Regions from separate parts of the Pseudoalteromonas sp. SWXJZ10B genome, predicted to be linked through region 2. Evidence: predicted binding sites of a transcription regulator. Region 2 holds the regulator's gene; the other holds the start of a gene.
The links. The regulator FliA, encoded in region 2, starts transcription of late flagellar genes. The targets are predictions, from matches to a motif close to CTAAAGNTNNNNNNNNNNNNGCCGATA.
Positions count from the first base shown of each region.

Region 1 (4,443 bases), on a different contig from region 2:
TCGGGTTTTATCAAATCCTTGGACTTTTTGCAGTTCACTTGCAACGGCTACAGCACGCTTTGATGATAGGTCCCAATTATTAATATATAACTCATTCGATACCTGAAAATCATCTGTATGGCCAGATACTGTTATTTCACCGGGTACATCTTTTAACAGCACACCGATATCTTGAATTATAGGTTTAAACTTAGGTTGTAAAAATGCACTACCTGAAGGAAATGAACCATTCTCTCTAATGCGAATAATTATTTGCTGCCCTAAAGACTCAAGCTCAATTGCGCCATCGATTATTTGCTTTTCAAGCTGCTGCGCTATCTTTTTAACAAGCTCGTTAGTTTGCTCCTGATCGGCTGCTGAAGTTGCTTGCTCAGAAGATTCTTCTTGTGAGGTACTACGAGATTCGCCACCGCGTTTATCCCCGCGCTGTTCTTGCCTGCCGCCTGCTGAGCTTTCATCGCCAGCCTGAAACTCTAACATTTGTTGAGTCATTTCGACTGTTTGCTGCTGAATGGTTTCTATTGGGGTTGGCTCTGGTTTGCCTGGGGTAAACTCCATGGCAATAACAGAGGTCCCTTTAGGGATGTCTTTTACTTCAATTTTATTCTGCACACCAAAAGCAAACTTCATAGAGCCCGCAATTTGTTTAAACTTAAGTACATCCATTTCTGAAAACGCGAGCAAGAGTACAAAAAAGCACATTAACAGTGACATTAAATCGGCAAACGTTCCCATCCATGCAGGTAGACCTGGTGGTGGACATTTGCACTCTTGATCAGACATAGTTACTCCTCGGTATCTACTTTACGTTTAGATTCAGCTAAGTAATTTTTCAAAATACCTTCGATTACTTTTGGATTTTGACCATCTTGTATACCTAAAATAGCATCCAAAATTAAACGCTGATTCATCGCTTCCTCGTCTTTACGCAGTTCAAGTTTTACCTGAATAGGAATTGCCACAACATTGGCTAAAAACGCGCCATATAAAGTTGTTAATAGTGCTACTGCCATTGCCGGACCAATTGCCTTTGGGTCATCCATGTTAGACAACATTGCAACCAAACCAATTAGAGTACCAATCATGCCCATTGCAGGCCCTATATCAGCTAACGACTTAAATAAACCCGCGCCCAATTCATGGCGAGTCGTAGTTAGAGAAATATCTTTTTGAAGTGTAGCGCGAACTACATCTGCATCATGGCCATCAACGAGCATATCGACGCCTTTGCGCATAAAGGGGTTTGGAATTTCAGCTTCTTCGAGTGCTAAAAAACCGCCTTTACGAGCTGAATCCGCAAGTTCTACTGCTTTTTCGATAAGTATTTCTGGCGTTTCGATTTTAAACATAAACGCTTTGGCAACAACTTTACCTATCCCCAAAAATTGCGACATGGTGAAGTTTGATAAAACAATAAAGAGTGAACCACCAAATACAATAACCACAGACGGGGTATTGTAAAACATAGCCATTTCACCGCTACTACTCATAAACATAGACATGACAATTAAGCCAATTGCGCCTAGGATCCCAATTATGGTTGCTAAATCCACATTTCCTCCAGAAGTTTCATGCTTAATGGCCTTATCATAAATTTTTATTATTAACTGCTTATCGGCAACATATTGAATTGCTTAAGCCATTTTTATAAATAAACATAAAAAGCAGCCTTTAGCACTATCTTAGATCAAGTTATAAGGGCTACCTAACTATCAATTGATTTATTAAACCAACAGACGCTATTAAGGCTTTATTAATGCACTTGAAATATAATTTAACGTTATAAAGGTAAAAAACCAATATCATCCTTTGACCTAGTTTAGCATTCCCCCTAAAATTGACCCCTAAATTTATTATGTAAGCTGAAATAAAGATGGCGACTAAAAAACCTGAAAACTTAAGTTTCGAACAAGCACTAGAAGAATTATCTACAATCGTTAGTGACATGGAACAAGGTGACTTATCGCTTGAGCAATCGTTAAAGCAATTTGAGCGTGGAATTGCATTAGCAAGTGCTTCATCAGGGAAATTACAGCAAGCAGAACAAAAAGTATCAGTTTTGATGGGGAATGGCGAAAAGTCAGTACTTACAAATTTTGATAATGATATGGAATAGCTGTGAGCATAAAAAATCATATTGAACGTGCTCAAAAAGATGTAGTAGCGACCTTACAGCAGCATTTTAATCAGCCTCTCGATACAGAAGAAACGGTAAAGAACGCCACCCAGTATGGATTATTTAATGGCGGTAAAAGATTACGTCCATTTTTAGTTTATGCCACAGGTAAAATGCTCGGCGCAAACCATCAAGACTTAAACGTACTTGCTGCTGCAATTGAGTGTATTCATAGCTATTCGTTAGTCCATGATGACTTACCAGCAATGGATGATGACGACTTACGCCGCGGACGCCCTACTTGTCATATAGAGTTTGGCGAGGCAAATGCAATTTTAGCCGGTGATGCTCTTCAAACTCTTGCTTTTGAGCTTATTGCGAATCACAAATTTGAATGCTCATCACAAACACAAGTAAAAATGATTGCTACACTTGCCCACGCATCAGGCCTTCAGGGTATGGTTGGCGGACAAGGCCTTGATATAGCAGCAACAGATAAAGTAATTACCGTACAAGAGCTTGAGCGAATACATAAGCTAAAAACCGGGGCTCTAATTAATTGCGCAATTACACTTGGTGCACTGTGCAGTGAAAAGGCTGATCAACAAACCTTAGAAAATTTAAGTGTTTTTGGGTATGCTATAGGGCTAGCATTTCAAGTACACGACGACATTTTAGATGTTGAAGGCGATACAGTTATTTTAGGAAAGCCACAAGGCTCCGATATTGCCGCGAATAAAGCGACATATCCGGCGTTATTAGGTATGCTAGGCGCTAAAGAAAAGGCGCAGAATTTAATACAACAAGCCCATGAAGCGTTAGCAAATATAGATGCTGACACAACACTTCTTGCGTCGCTAGCAAATTACCTAATTGAGCGTGACCACTAATTTTTGCTCATACGTATTGCAATTAGCACTGACATTATTACTCAACATTAATTATTCGTAAAAGCTTTGGATTAATTAATGTTAGCGAAGGATATATATAAAACCATGACACTTGATAGTAGCAAGTATCCATTACTTAATTTGGTTGACGAGCCAGCCCAATTGCGTGACTTAGCGCAAGACAAACTCCCTGCATTTAGCAATGAGCTGCGCGATTATTTACTCAACTCAGTATCGCAAAGTAGCGGTCATCTAGCGTCTGGTTTAGGGACGGTTGAACTAACCGTTGCGCTGCATTATGTTTATAACACTCCAGACGATCGCCTAGTTTGGGACGTGGGTCATCAAGCTTATCCGCATAAAATCCTTACTGGTCGTCGCGAGCAAATGCACACTATTCGTCAAAAAGACGGTTTACACCCTTTTCCTTTTCGCGATGAAAGTCAATACGATACGTTTAGCGTAGGCCATTCAAGCACGTCTATTTCAGCTGCTTTAGGCATGTCTATTGCCGCACAAAAAGAAGGTAAAGGTCGAAAGTCTGTTGCCATTATTGGCGACGGGGCTATAACCGCAGGCATGGCATTTGAAGCGATGAATCATTTAGGTGATGTAAAATCAGACATGCTTATTATTTTAAATGATAACGAAATGTCGATTTCTGAAAATGTTGGCGCATTAACAAATCACTTTGCTCGAATTTTATCAGGTAGCTTTTATACTAACATTCGTGAAGGTAGTAAAAAGTTACTCTCAGGAGTGCCTCCGGTAAAGCAACTTGCCAGTAAAATGGAAGAGCACATTAAAGGCATGATGATCCCGGGTACCTTCTTTGAAGAATTAGGCCTAAATTACATTGGTCCCATTGATGGTCACGATGTAAACATGCTTGTAGATACATTACGTAATATGCGTAATTTAAAAGGCCCACAGCTTTTACATATAAAAACGCAAAAAGGTAAGGGCTATAAACCGGCTGAAGCCGATCCTATTGGCTATCATGGTGTACCAAAATTCGATCCGAGCACAACTAGCCTACCTAAATCTAAACCTAGTGCTGCTACTTTTTCAAAAGTATTCGGCGATTGGTTATGTGATATGGCCGAACAAGACAGCAAGTTAATGGCTATCACGCCTGCAATGCGCGAAGGCTCAGGCATGGTACGCTTTTCTAAAGAACATCCAGATCAATATTTTGATGTCGCCATTGCTGAGCAACATGCTGTTACTTTAGCTGCTGGTTTTGCCTGTGAAGGTTTAAAACCTGTTGTTGCTATTTACTCAAGCTTTTTACAACGTGCGTATGACCAATTAATACATGATGTTGCACTGCAAAACTTACCTGTATTATTTGCCATTGACCGCGCCGGTATTGTTGGAGCCGATGGTGAAACTCATCAAGGCGCATACGATTTAAGTTTTATGCGCTGTATTCCA
Region 1 is NZ_JADYXD010000017.1:7,261-11,703, forward strand. It holds gene I6F54_RS14550 (flagellar motor protein MotB) at 1-783, opposite strand, end outside; gene pomA (flagellar motor protein PomA) at 786-1,553, opposite strand; gene I6F54_RS14560 (exodeoxyribonuclease VII small subunit) at 1,874-2,116, shown strand; gene ispA ((2E,6E)-farnesyl diphosphate synthase) at 2,119-3,006, shown strand; gene dxs (1-deoxy-D-xylulose-5-phosphate synthase) at 3,112-4,443, shown strand, end outside.
Region 1: a site for FliA is predicted at 1,613-1,639, ahead of pomA (flagellar motor protein PomA). Genes of this name have one in related genera too.

Region 2 (4,443 bases):
TGAACTTGCATCAATGTTTTCACAATCAGGTATTGATACTACCGATAACTATCAAGAACCAGTTATGGAACAGCGTACTAAAAATATGTTTGCTCCTGAAAATGCAGCGCCAGTTCGTCCACAAACTCAAGCGGATAGCTTAGGTTTTGATGATTTAGACAGCGACTTTGATGATTTAGATAGTCCAGTAACGGCTCGCCAACAAACACCCAATAATGAAAGCGAAGAAATGACAACAATGCGTGAAGAAATGAACGCAATTCGTCAATTACTTGAGCATCAAGTATCAGGCTTAATGCAGCAAGATATGGCGCGTCGCGATCCAACACGCGCTTGCATGGTTGACCGCTTAGTCGGTATGGGTATTGATAAAGAAGTAGCGCAACAAATGGCATGTTTTGTACCTGATGATGTATCTCGTAAGCAAGGCTGGAAAGCGTTGTTAACGATGGTCGAAGATCAAATGCAAACAACCAATAATGAAATACTTCGCCAAGGTGGTGTATATGCGTTAGTGGGTCCAACAGGTGTTGGTAAAACAACAACAGTTGCTAAGCTTGCAGCTTTAGGCGCACAAAAATATGGCGCTGATAAAGTGGCCTTAATAACCACTGATACATACAGAATTGGTGCTTATGAACAGCTTGCTACTTACGGCCGTATTATTGGTTGTGGTGTAAAGCAAGTTAAAGATGCTAATGAATTAGCTGAAGTTTTATATCATTTACGAAATAAACGTCTAGTATTAATTGATACAGCAGGTATGAGTCAGCGAGATTTACGTTTAACTGAGCAGTTAAACACGTTAATGCGTAACCAACGTGTGGATATTCGCAGCTACTTAGTACTAAGCGCGACGGCACAAATTAATGTATTACAAGAAACAGTACGTCACTTTAAAAAAGTACAGTTAAGTGGTTGTATTTTCACTAAGTTAGATGAATCATTAAGTTTGGGTGAGATTATTAGTATTGCGATTCAAAATCGCCTTCCAATAGGGTATCTTACTAACGGTCAACGAGTGCCAGAAGATATTCGTGTTGCAAATGCTGAAAAACTAGTGAAAAAGGCTGAGCAGTTATATTTAAAAAGAACAAAAGCACAACATTCAAGGCACCAAGCAGTGGCGCCAAGTACAGTAGGGATGTATGATTAACACAGTATTAGATCAAGCAAGCGGCCTGCGCAAAATGAGTCAAAACAATAACAACGGCGTAAAAGTTATCGCTGTAACCGGTGGTAAAGGTGGGGTGGGGAAAACAAATGTTTCTCTAAATACCGCTATTGCACTAGGGCAACAAGGTAATAGAGTATTAGTGCTGGATGCTGACCTAGGTTTAGCAAACTGTGATGTGATGCTTGGTTTACGTGTAGAGCGCAATTTATCACACGTTTTGTCAGGTGAATGTGAGCTTGACGAGATTTTAGTTGAAGGGCCTGCTGGTATTAAAATTGTACCTGCTACATCGGGCTCGCAAAGTATGGTTGAATTATCGCCATCTGAGCATGCCGGGCTAATTCGTGCATTTAGCGAATTGAATACCGAATTTGATATTTTAATTGTAGATACAGCCGCTGGTATTTCAGACATGGTGCTAAGCTTCTCACGAGCAGCACAAGATGTAATGGTTGTAGTGTGCGATGAACCAACATCAATAACCGATGCTTACGCACTTATTAAAGTATTAAGCCGCGAGCACGGTGTTTATAAGTTCAAAATTGTTGCCAATATGGTCCGCAGTATGCGTGAAGGCACTGAATTGTTTGCAAAACTATCTAAAGTTACCGATCGCTTTTTAGATGTTTCAATGGAGCTAGTAGCAACGGTTCCTTATGACGAAAATATGCGCAAAGCAACACGTCGCCAAAAGGTGATTGTTGAGCTCTTTCCAAGTTCGCCAGCCGCTCTCGCGTTTAAAGCGCTGGCGACAAAAGCAGTTAAATGGCCAATACCAAATCAACCATCTGGGCATTTAGAGTTTTTCATTGAGAAACTAGTAAACGGCTAATTATGACAACATTGGTGAATAGAGCTATGGGATATCAATCAACACAAAACTTAAATGTGATTGTTGAGAAACATGCATCACTTGTTAAAAAAGTGGCATGTCATCTAATTGCTCGATTACCACCTAGCGTTCAGCTTGATGATTTAATTCAATCAGGAATGATAGGTTTAATAGAAGCTTCAAAAAACTTTGATGCAACAAAAGGCGCAAGCTTTGAAACCTTCGCCGGTATTCGTATTCGCGGGGCTATGCTTGATGAAATGCGCCGTGGTGATTGGGCTCCTCGTTCAGTACACCGTAAAAGCCGACAAGTTGCAGAAGCAATTACTGGGCTCGAAAGCAGTCTGAATCGCGAACCAACAGATACAGAAGTTGCTGAAAAACTTGAAATTTCACTCAATGAGTACCATCATATTTTAAATGATGTTAATACCAGTAAAGTATTAGGTATAGAAGACCTTGGTGTAGATGAGGATGTTATTACTCCCGTAGGCCAAGATTTAGCGCTAGACAAACCTTTTAATAATGTTAAAAATGATCGGTTTAATGAGTCTTTGCTAAATGCAATAAAGTCATTACCAGAGCGTGATGCAATGGTACTTTCTTTATACTATAACGATGAAATGAATTTAAAAGAAATAGGACATATACTCGATGTAAGTGAATCGCGTGTAAGTCAGATACATGGTCAGGCGATGATTAAGCTTAAAGCTAAAATCAATGACTGGATAAACTAGTAGTAAGTAAACTAAGGTTAATACCTCACTGGGGGATGTTTTGGATAAAAACATGAAAATTCTTGTAGTTGATGATTTTTCAACGATGAGACGAATTATAAAAAACCTATTACGTGACTTAGGTTTCACTAACGTTCAAGAAGCTGATGACGGGTCTACAGCTCTGCCTATGTTACAAAATCAAGTATTTGATTTTGTGGTTACAGATTGGAATATGCCGGGAATGCAAGGTATTGACCTTCTAAGAGCAATTCGTGCAGATGATAAGTTAAAACATATCCCTGTATTGATGGTAACGGCAGAAGCTAAAAAAGAACAAATAATTGCTGCAGCGCAAGCTGGCGTTAATGGTTATATTGTTAAGCCATTTACGGCTGGAACATTAAAAACTAAATTAGAAAAAGTATTTGAACGCTTAGGCTAATGATGGGGGAGAGGCTTATGTCAGCACCAGCTGCGCCTCAAATAACGTTAGAACAAGCTCGTCAACTCGTCATTTATTTAGAAAACGATGAGCAAGATAAAGCTAATCAGTTGATTTTAGAGACAGCTTCGCAAGAGCAGTCTAAATTATTTGCTGAAGTTGGGAAGTTGACTCGTCAACTGCACGAAGCACTTAAAAGCTTTGAGCTTGATACTCGCTTAACTAACATAACGACAGATGCGATTCCAGATGCTAAAAAGCGGCTTAATTATGTTATAGAAATGACAGAAAATGCGGCTAATAAAACAATGGATGCTGTTGAGGCTAGTTTACCTATAGCTCAGCAACTTGCAGATGAAATATCTCATATCAAACCGACATGGGATCGTTTAATGAGCCGGGAGATTGAGCTTGGTGAGTTTAAACAACTTTGCCATAGTATCGATAAGTTTATGAATAACTCTCATCATAAAACGGATGAGCTTCAAAGCTTAATGACAAATGTACTAATGGCTCAAGACTATCAAGACTTAACAGGTCAAGTTATTCGCCGTGTTATAGAACTTGTTAGAGAAGTAGAAGAAAGCTTACTTCATCTTTTAACAGCGTTTGCTGAACAAGATGACAGTGACAACACAGCGAATAAAGTAGAACAACAAAAAATAAAAGAACCAGTTGCCACACAAACTTTAGCAGGTCCTGAAGGCCCTATTATTGATAAAGAATCGCGTAATGATGTTGTATCTGATCAAGATGAAGTCGATGATCTTTTATCAAGTTTGGGCTTCTAAGAGGAGAGTAACTGCATGTTTGAAGTCGATGAAGATATTTTACAAGACTTTCTTGTAGAGGCAGGAGAAATCCTAGAGCTTTTATCTGAACAGTTAGTTGAACTGGAAAATAATCCAGAAGATACCGAGTTACTAAATGCCATATTTAGAGGCTTTCACACTGTAAAAGGTGGTGCAGGCTTTTTAGCTATGACAGAACTTGTTGATGCTTGCCACGGCGCTGAAAACGTATTTGATTTACTACGTCAAGGCGTGCGAACGGTCAATTCAGAGTTAATGGATGTTATTTTACAAGCGCTCGACACCATTAATGAAATGTTCGCGACTATCCAAAATAGGGATAAGCCAGAACCAGCAGATCCTGAGTTACTTCAAACCCTCCACATTTTGGGCCTACCTCCAACAGAAGCCGAGCTTAACGGAGTCGCTTCAGAAACTGACGTTGAACAACCTCTTGATGAAGTAGTTGATACGCCAATAGC
Region 2 is NZ_JADYXD010000010.1:70,147-74,589, forward strand. It holds gene flhF (flagellar biosynthesis protein FlhF) at 1-1,156, shown strand, start outside; gene I6F54_RS11130 (MinD/ParA family ATP-binding protein) at 1,149-2,009, shown strand; gene I6F54_RS11135 (RNA polymerase sigma factor FliA) at 2,036-2,746, shown strand; gene cheY (chemotaxis response regulator CheY) at 2,787-3,170, shown strand; gene I6F54_RS11145 (protein phosphatase CheZ) at 3,188-3,961, shown strand; gene I6F54_RS11150 (chemotaxis protein CheA) at 3,977-4,443, shown strand, end outside.